2 linked regions of the Methylomagnum ishizawai genome follow. The protein of the gene in region 2 interacts with the protein of the main gene of each other region in a pairwise test. Links are inferred from orthologs where the notes say so. Each region holds a gene or a part of one and is shown on either strand. Other genes may lie near its edges.

What was found.
Region 1: the proteins of ileS (region 2) and B9N93_RS23180 interact in binary tests that used the Escherichia coli proteins (3 or more experiments, as listed by UniProt). The link is inferred for Methylomagnum ishizawai from one-to-one orthologs.

The regions. Positions count from the first base shown.
Region 1 is NZ_FXAM01000003.1:256,250-259,480, forward strand. Bases 314-3,231 are described here. They hold B9N93_RS23180 (HyaD/HybD family hydrogenase maturation endopeptidase), read right to left. Parts: upstream 2,120-3,231; coding sequence 1,508-2,119; downstream 314-1,507. Other genes in these bases: B9N93_RS23165 (hydrogenase expression/formation protein), read right to left, coding at 314-730; B9N93_RS23170 (thioredoxin domain-containing protein), read right to left, coding at 745-1,197; B9N93_RS23175 (HypC/HybG/HupF family hydrogenase formation chaperone), read right to left, coding at 1,194-1,505; cybH (Ni/Fe-hydrogenase, b-type cytochrome subunit), read right to left, coding at 2,123-2,806; B9N93_RS23190 (nickel-dependent hydrogenase large subunit), read right to left, coding at 2,823-3,231. Also shown: more of B9N93_RS23165, read right to left, coding at 1-313.
Region 2 is NZ_FXAM01000001.1:2,987,821-2,991,521, reverse strand. What follows is about bases 260-3,647. They hold ileS (isoleucine--tRNA ligase), read left to right. Parts: upstream 260-624; coding sequence 625-3,447; downstream 3,448-3,647. Other genes in these bases: lspA (signal peptidase II), read left to right, coding at 3,456-3,647; ribF (bifunctional riboflavin kinase/FAD synthetase), read left to right, coding at 260-568. In the rest of the region: more of ribF, read left to right, coding at 1-259; more of lspA, read left to right, coding at 3,648-3,701. UniProt on the Escherichia coli protein: Catalyzes the attachment of isoleucine to tRNA(Ile). As IleRS can inadvertently accommodate and process structurally similar amino acids such as valine, to avoid such errors it has two additional distinct tRNA(Ile)-dependent editing activities.

The sequences.
Region 1 (3,231 bases), on a different replicon or contig from region 2:
GGATCAAGGTGTCGGCGGCGTTGAAATACTGCACCCACCACACACCGTCGAGCGCGGTGGCGGTGATCCGGCAATTGCCATAGCCCCGCGATAGCAGGCTGACCCCGCCCCGGCCCAGCGCGGCGTCGAGATAGGCCAAATCCTCCGGGGTCATCGGCAACAGGGTGAGGTTGACGACATGGCCGGTGCCGTGTTCGCGGTAGCGCCCGGCGCGGGCCAGGATTTCGGCCAAGAGGGCGGGGGCGTTCATCAAACCGGGCGGGGTGGGCGGAATCTCGATGCCGGTCGCACCCCTGGCCCGTTCGCGGACCCGGCGCGGCAGGGTCGAGGCTTCCAATGTATCGGAAACCGGTTCCCCGCCGGGACCGGCGATGCGCACCCGCCAGATGCCGGCGAAGGCGGTTTCCTGGACCTCGGTGCGGTCGCCCAGCTTGGCGGAAACCTCGCCTTCGCCCAGGGTTTCGTTGAGGACACGGATAACGCCGGGCGGCAGGCCGTGTAAATCGAAACCGGGCTGCTCCGCCCCATCGATCTCCTGGGCGTCCATCCGGGCCAGGAATTCGGCGATGACGGCGGCGGCGGCGTGTTCCTCCTCGCGGGTCGCCGGGGCGCGGCGTAGGGGCATACGGAACACGGCCATCTCGCCGGGGCTGACGATGGCGAGGGCTTCGTCTTCTTCCTGCGGGGGAAAGGGCGACTCGCCGAACACGGGGATGGGGAAGGGTTTCATCGGTGGCTCCGGGATCAATGGCAGGCGGGGGAATCGCCTGCCACGGGAATATTCAAGTTCAGCGGCGGTCGGCTGGCCGGGCGCGACAGGATTTGGCGGGCCTCGGCCAGGAACACCGCCCAGTCCTTCATCCCCTCGATGGCCCCGAGATAGCCGCCATCGCGTAGGAAGACCAGGGCAGGCCAACGTTTGAAACCATAGCGCTCGCGCAATAGGCGGCCGTTGGCGGGTGGAACCACACCGACCCGGCAAGATTCGGGCAGGCCCTTGAGCAACTCGGGCAGGATCGCCGCCACGTCCCAGCTTTCCGGCACGCGCTCGGGGTCTTCGGGGAAAAACAGCAGGTTGACGCCGGACGCGGCGGCGAAAACCTCCACGCCGGTCTCGTCCAAGAGGGGAAGGCCGTGATGCTTCACCAGCCGGGCCAATAGCGTGGCGAGCCGGTCCATCGGAATATCGTCGTTCATGAGTGGCCACCACGCAGGAAATCCGGGAGTTGCGGTTCCCGGTCGATCAGGTCGGCGAAATAGGCCGAGACATCTTCCGCGCCCGCCAGCACGGCGTCGAGCGCGTCCAGGGCGGCGTTGCCCTGCCGGGCTTCCTCCTCGGTCAGCGGGGCGCGGGCGGCGTCGAGGAAGGTCATCAGCCATTGGCCCGGTTCCGCTTCGCCCACCAGCATGAGGTCGATCCTGGGGTGTTCCGCGCCGTGGCGGTCGCGGCAGCGGGCGTAGCGGCCTTCCACGGCCAGGATTTGCATGGGTATCCCTAAGCACATGGCTAGCGCCCGTAGAGTACGCGCCCGTCGCCGTGGCGGCAGGCGGCTTGTTCGGAGGGACGCCCCGATTCGTAGGCGTCCAGTTCCAGGCTGGCGTCGTTCAGCGGGTCGGAGGCGTTGGCCCAAGGTTCCAGGACGTGGCCCCATTGCGCCAGCCGCGCCGCCGCCAAGATTACCGCCGGGCCGATCTGCGCCTTGATGGCGGGCCGGAGGCTGCCGCCGTAATCGTCCAGTTCCACCGGCTGTACGCCGATCAGGAGCATGTGTTCCGGTAGTTGGCCTGTGAGCAGGGCCGCCGCCAGCACCTCCTGAAAGCCGGTCTGGTGCAGGCTCATTTTCTTCGCGCCCATGAAGCGCGGCACGGCATCGTCTTCGACCCAATGCAGGGTGGCGGGCGGTAGGCCGAAATCTACTGCGTCGAATACCACCAAGCGCCGGGCTGATTGCACATAGGGCAGGAGGTATAGACCTTGGGTACCGCCGTCCATGGCCGTCACCCCGGGCGGTAGGCGGTAGCCCCGTGCGAATTCCTCCACGCAGCGCACTCCGAAGCCTTCGTCGGCCCATAGGAGATTGCCGATGCCCAGGACCAGGGTTCCGCCGTCCACCGCCATAGCCTAGCCCTTGAAACTGCGCCAGCCGGTGGCGATGGTCTTCAACATGCTCTGACCGGACATCTTGTCCTCGCGGATGGCGATGTAGACATGGATCATCACGAACCAGACCAAGACCCAGGCTATCAGATGATGCCAGGTATGCACATCCTGGCTCTGCCCGAACAGCGGGATGATCCAGCCGAACAGCCGGTCTTGCCAGGAACCTTGGCCCTCGCCTTCGCCATAGAGCGCGAAGCCGGTGCCGATCATGAACACCGCGCCCAGGGTGAACGCGGCGAACATGGAAAGCTGGGCCAGGGGGTTGTGGCCCAGATAGCGGCGCGGTGCGGAATCGAGGAAGAAGAACCAACGCAGTTCGTGCCACAGCCCATCCCACCAAGCGGGCCTGTGGACCGGCACGATGAACAACTCGCGGGCGTGGTGGTTGCCTGCAAAAGCCCAGTACACCCGTCCCAGGAATCCCACCGCGAACACATAGGCGGCGGCGAAATGGGCGAAGCGGATATAACCCATCAGGAAGTTGGCGCTGGCTTCACCTTCGGGCGTGGCCAGGGGATGGGCGATGAGGTAGCCCGTCACCGCCAGCACCACCACGCTGAGGGCGTTGACGGCGTGCCAGAGGCGCACCGGCAGTTCGTAGACATAGACCGGGGCGTCCGGCGCGATTTTCGGTTGAGCGGACATGGTTCCCGTTCTCCCCTCAACGGACCTTGACCCGCGCCATTTCCTCGCCTTCCGGCGACATGACGTGGGTGGAGCAGGCAAGGCATGGGTCGAAGCTGTGGATGGTCCTCAGGATTTCTAGTGGCTCGTCGGCCTTGGCCAGCGGGGTATCCATCAGGGACGCCTCGTAGGCACCGATCTGGCCCTTGGGATCGCGGGGGCTGCCATTCCAGGTGGTCGGTACCACGCACTGGTAGTTCTCGATCTTGCCGTCGGCGATATGCACCCAATGGCCCAGCGCGCCACGTGGGGCTTCGGTGAAACCGACGCCCTTGGTTTGCTTGGGCCAGGTCGAGGGTTCCCATTTCTGGATGTTCGCGGTGGCCAGGTCGCCTGTCTTGATATTGGCGATCATCTTGTCGAAGAAATAGCGCATCTTGTACGCG
Region 2 (3,701 bases):
GGGCGATGATTTCCGCTTCGGCCAGCGCCGCCGGGGCGATTTCGCGATGCTGCGGGAATTCGGCCTGCGCCGGGGGTTCGAGGTGGTGGACACGGCCTCGGTCTTGGTCGAGGGCGAGCGGGTGAGCAGCACCTTGATCCGCGAGGCTTTGGCCGTGGGCGATTTGGAGCGGGCGGCGCGGCTGCTGGGGCGGCCTTATCTGGTCTGTGGGCGGGTGGTGCATGGGGCCAAGCTGGGCCGCACCCTGGGTTTTCCCACCGCCAACTTATTGATGCGGCGGAAAAATACTCCTGTGCAGGGGGTGTTTGCCGTTACAATGGCCGGTCTTGGCGCGGCACCCCGGCCCGGTATCGCCAACGTCGGGCTCCGGCCCACGGTGGGCGGTGGGCAGCGGGTGTTGCTGGAAACCTTTTTGTTCGATTTTTCCGAGGATATCTACGGGCGCTTGGTGGAGGTGATCTTCCACCGCAAAATCCGCGACGAGCGCAGGTTCGCCGGGATCGAGGCACTCCGCGTCCAGATCGGGAAAGACGTTACGGCGGCCAGGGAATATTTCCAGGGCCGATGAGTTTGGCCCGCTTCCGGGCGGAGCGGGCGTTCAGTATCCATTCCCTGTTTCGAGCCATGACCACCGACTACAAAGCCACCCTCAACCTCCCCGCCACCGATTTCCCCATGAAGGCCAACCTGCCGCAACGCGAGCCGGAGCAGCTCGAACGCTGGCGGAGTCTGGGGTTGTACCAGCGCATCCGCGAGACTTTCCAAGGCCGCCCCAAGTTCGTGCTGCACGATGGCCCGCCCTACGCCAACGGCGAAATCCACATCGGCCACGCCGTCAACAAGGTGTTAAAGGACATCATCGTCAAGAGCAAGGGTTTCGCCGGGTTCGACGCGCCCTATGTGCCAGGGTGGGATTGCCACGGGCTGCCCATCGAGCTGATGGTCGAAAAGAAGATCGGCAAGGCCGGGGTCAAGGTCGAGGCCGCCGAATTCCGCAAGGCCTGCCGGGCCTATGCCGCCGAGCAGGTGGATATCCAGCGCGAGGCGTTCATCCGGCTGGGGGTGTTCGGCGATTGGTTCAAGCCCTATCTGACCATGGATTTCCGCTTCGAGGCCGATATCGTCCGCGCCTTGGGCCGCATCTGCGCCAACGGCCATTTGACCAAGGGGGCCAAGCCGGTGCATTGGTGTACCGATTGTGGCTCGGCCCTGGCCGAGGCCGAGGTCGAATACGAGAACAAGCATTCCCCGGCCATCGATGTGAAGTTCCGGGTGCTGGACGAGATGGATTTGATCCGGCGCTGCCATAGCGTGCCGGGGGCGGTGGGTTCGGGGCCGCTGTCGGTGGTGATCTGGACCACCACGCCCTGGACCCTGCCTGCCAACCAGGGCGTGGCGCTGGGGCCGGAGGTGGAATACGTGGTGGTCGATTGTCCCGACCAGGACGAGCGTTTCTTGGTGGCTGACGCCCTGATGAAGGATGTAATGCTACGGGCCGGGATCGAGAATTACCGGGTCGTGGCCTATTGCAAGGGTTCGGTGCTGGAAGGCTTGAAGCTCAAGCATCCGTTCTACGAGCGGCTGGTGCCGATCATCCTGGGCGACCATGTCACCCTGGATGCCGGGACCGGGGCCGTCCACACCGCGCCCGGCCACGGCCAGGAAGACTACGTGGTGGGCCAAGCCTATGGCCTGCCGGTGGATAATCCGGTGGGCGACGATGGCAAATTCCTGCCCAATACGCCCTTGTTCGCGGGCCAGCATGTGATGAGCGCCAATCCGCGGGTGATCGAGGTGTTGAAGGAACACGGCAACTTGCTGCACGAGGCCCGTATCGAACACAGCTATCCGCACTGCTGGCGGCATAAGACTCCGGTCATCTTCCGCGCCACCCCGCAATGGTTCATCGCCATGGAGAAGAACCACTTGCGGAAAGCGGCCTTGGAGGCAATCCAAAAGGTGTGCTGGATTCCCGATTGGGGTCAGGCCCGCATCGAAGCCATGGTCGGCAACCGCCCGGATTGGTGCGTGTCCCGCCAGCGTAATTGGGGCGTGCCCATCGCCTTGTTCATCCACAAGGAAACCGGCGAACTCCATCCCGACACCCTGGCCTTGAACGAGCAAGTCGCCCAGCGCATCGAGCAGCGCGGCATCGAGGCGTGGTTCGATCTCGACCCGGCGGAATTGCTGGGCGCGGAAGCGGCCCAGTACCGCAAGACCACCGACACCCTGGACGTGTGGTTCGATTCCGGCGTCACCCATTACTGCGTGTTGAACCGCGACGACACGCTCGGCTATCCCGCCGATTTGTACCTGGAAGGCTCCGATCAGCACCGCGGTTGGTTCCAGTCCTCGCTGTTGGCGGCGGTGGCGGTCAATGGCAGCGCCCCGTACCGGCAGGTCTTGACCCATGGGTTCACGGTGGACGCGCAGGGCAAGAAGATGTCCAAGTCCAAGGGCAACGTGGTCGCGCCCCAACAGGTGATGAAAAACCTGGGCGCGGACGTGCTGCGGCTGTGGGTGTCGTCCACCGACTACGAAGCCGAGATGAGCGTTTCCGACGAAATCTTGAAACGCACCGCCGATGTCTACCGCCGCCTCCGCAATACCGCCCGCTATCTGCTGGCGAACCTGAATGGCTTCGATCCCGCCAAGCACGTGGTCGCGCCGGAAAACATGCTGGCCCTGGACCGCTGGGCCGTGGACCGCGCCTACCAGTTGCAGCGGGAAGTCGCCGAGGCTTACGAAAGCTACCAGTTCCACCGGGTTTATCAGCGGGTGCATCATTTCTGTTCGGTGGACCTCGGGAGCTTCTATCTCGACGTGCTGAAGGACCGCCAGTACACCTGCGCCGAGGACGGCCTGCCGCGCCGCTCCGGGCAAACCGCGATGTTCCATATCGCCGAAGCCCTGGTGCGCTGGCTGGCCCCGATCCTGAGTTACACCGCCGATGAAATCTGGCGCTACCTGCCGGGCGAACGTGCCGAATCGGTGTTCCTGGAGACTTGGTACACCGGCCTGTTCCCGCTGGACGAGGGCGCGGCCCTGGATCGCGGCTTCTGGGATTTCGTGCTGAAGGTGCGGGAAGCCGTCGGCAAGGAATTGGAAGTGCTGCGGGTCCGCAACGAAATCGGCTCCTCGCTGGGCGCGGAGGTCGAGCTTTACGCCAGCGAACCCGTGCTGGAAAAACTGGCCCCGGTCGGCGAGGAACTGCGCTTCGTGTTCATCACCTCCGGCGTGAAGCTGTCGCCCTTGGCTGGTGCCGAAAACACCCTGCCCACCGAAATCGAAGGGCTGGAACTCAGGGCCGTGGCCTCCCCGCACGCCAAATGCGTGCGCTGCTGGCACCACCGCGCCAATGTCGGCAGCCATCCCGACCACCCGGAAATCTGCGGGCGCTGCGTCGAGAACGTGGCCGGTGGCGGCGAAACCCGCCATTTCGCGTGACCGCCGCCATGCTGCGTTGGCTGTGGCTGTCCGCCGGGGTGATCGCGCTCGACCAGGCCACCAAGTGGCTGGTCGATGGCTCGATGCGGCTTTACCAATCCATCGAACTGTTGCCGTTCTTCCAACTGACCTATCTCCGCAACCAGGGCGCGGCGTTCAGTTTCCTGGCGCAGGCGGGGGGCTGGCAGCGCTGGTTCTTCATCGCCCTGGGCGTCGCCGCCAGTGGGTTCATCTGCTATTGGCTGGCGAAGCTG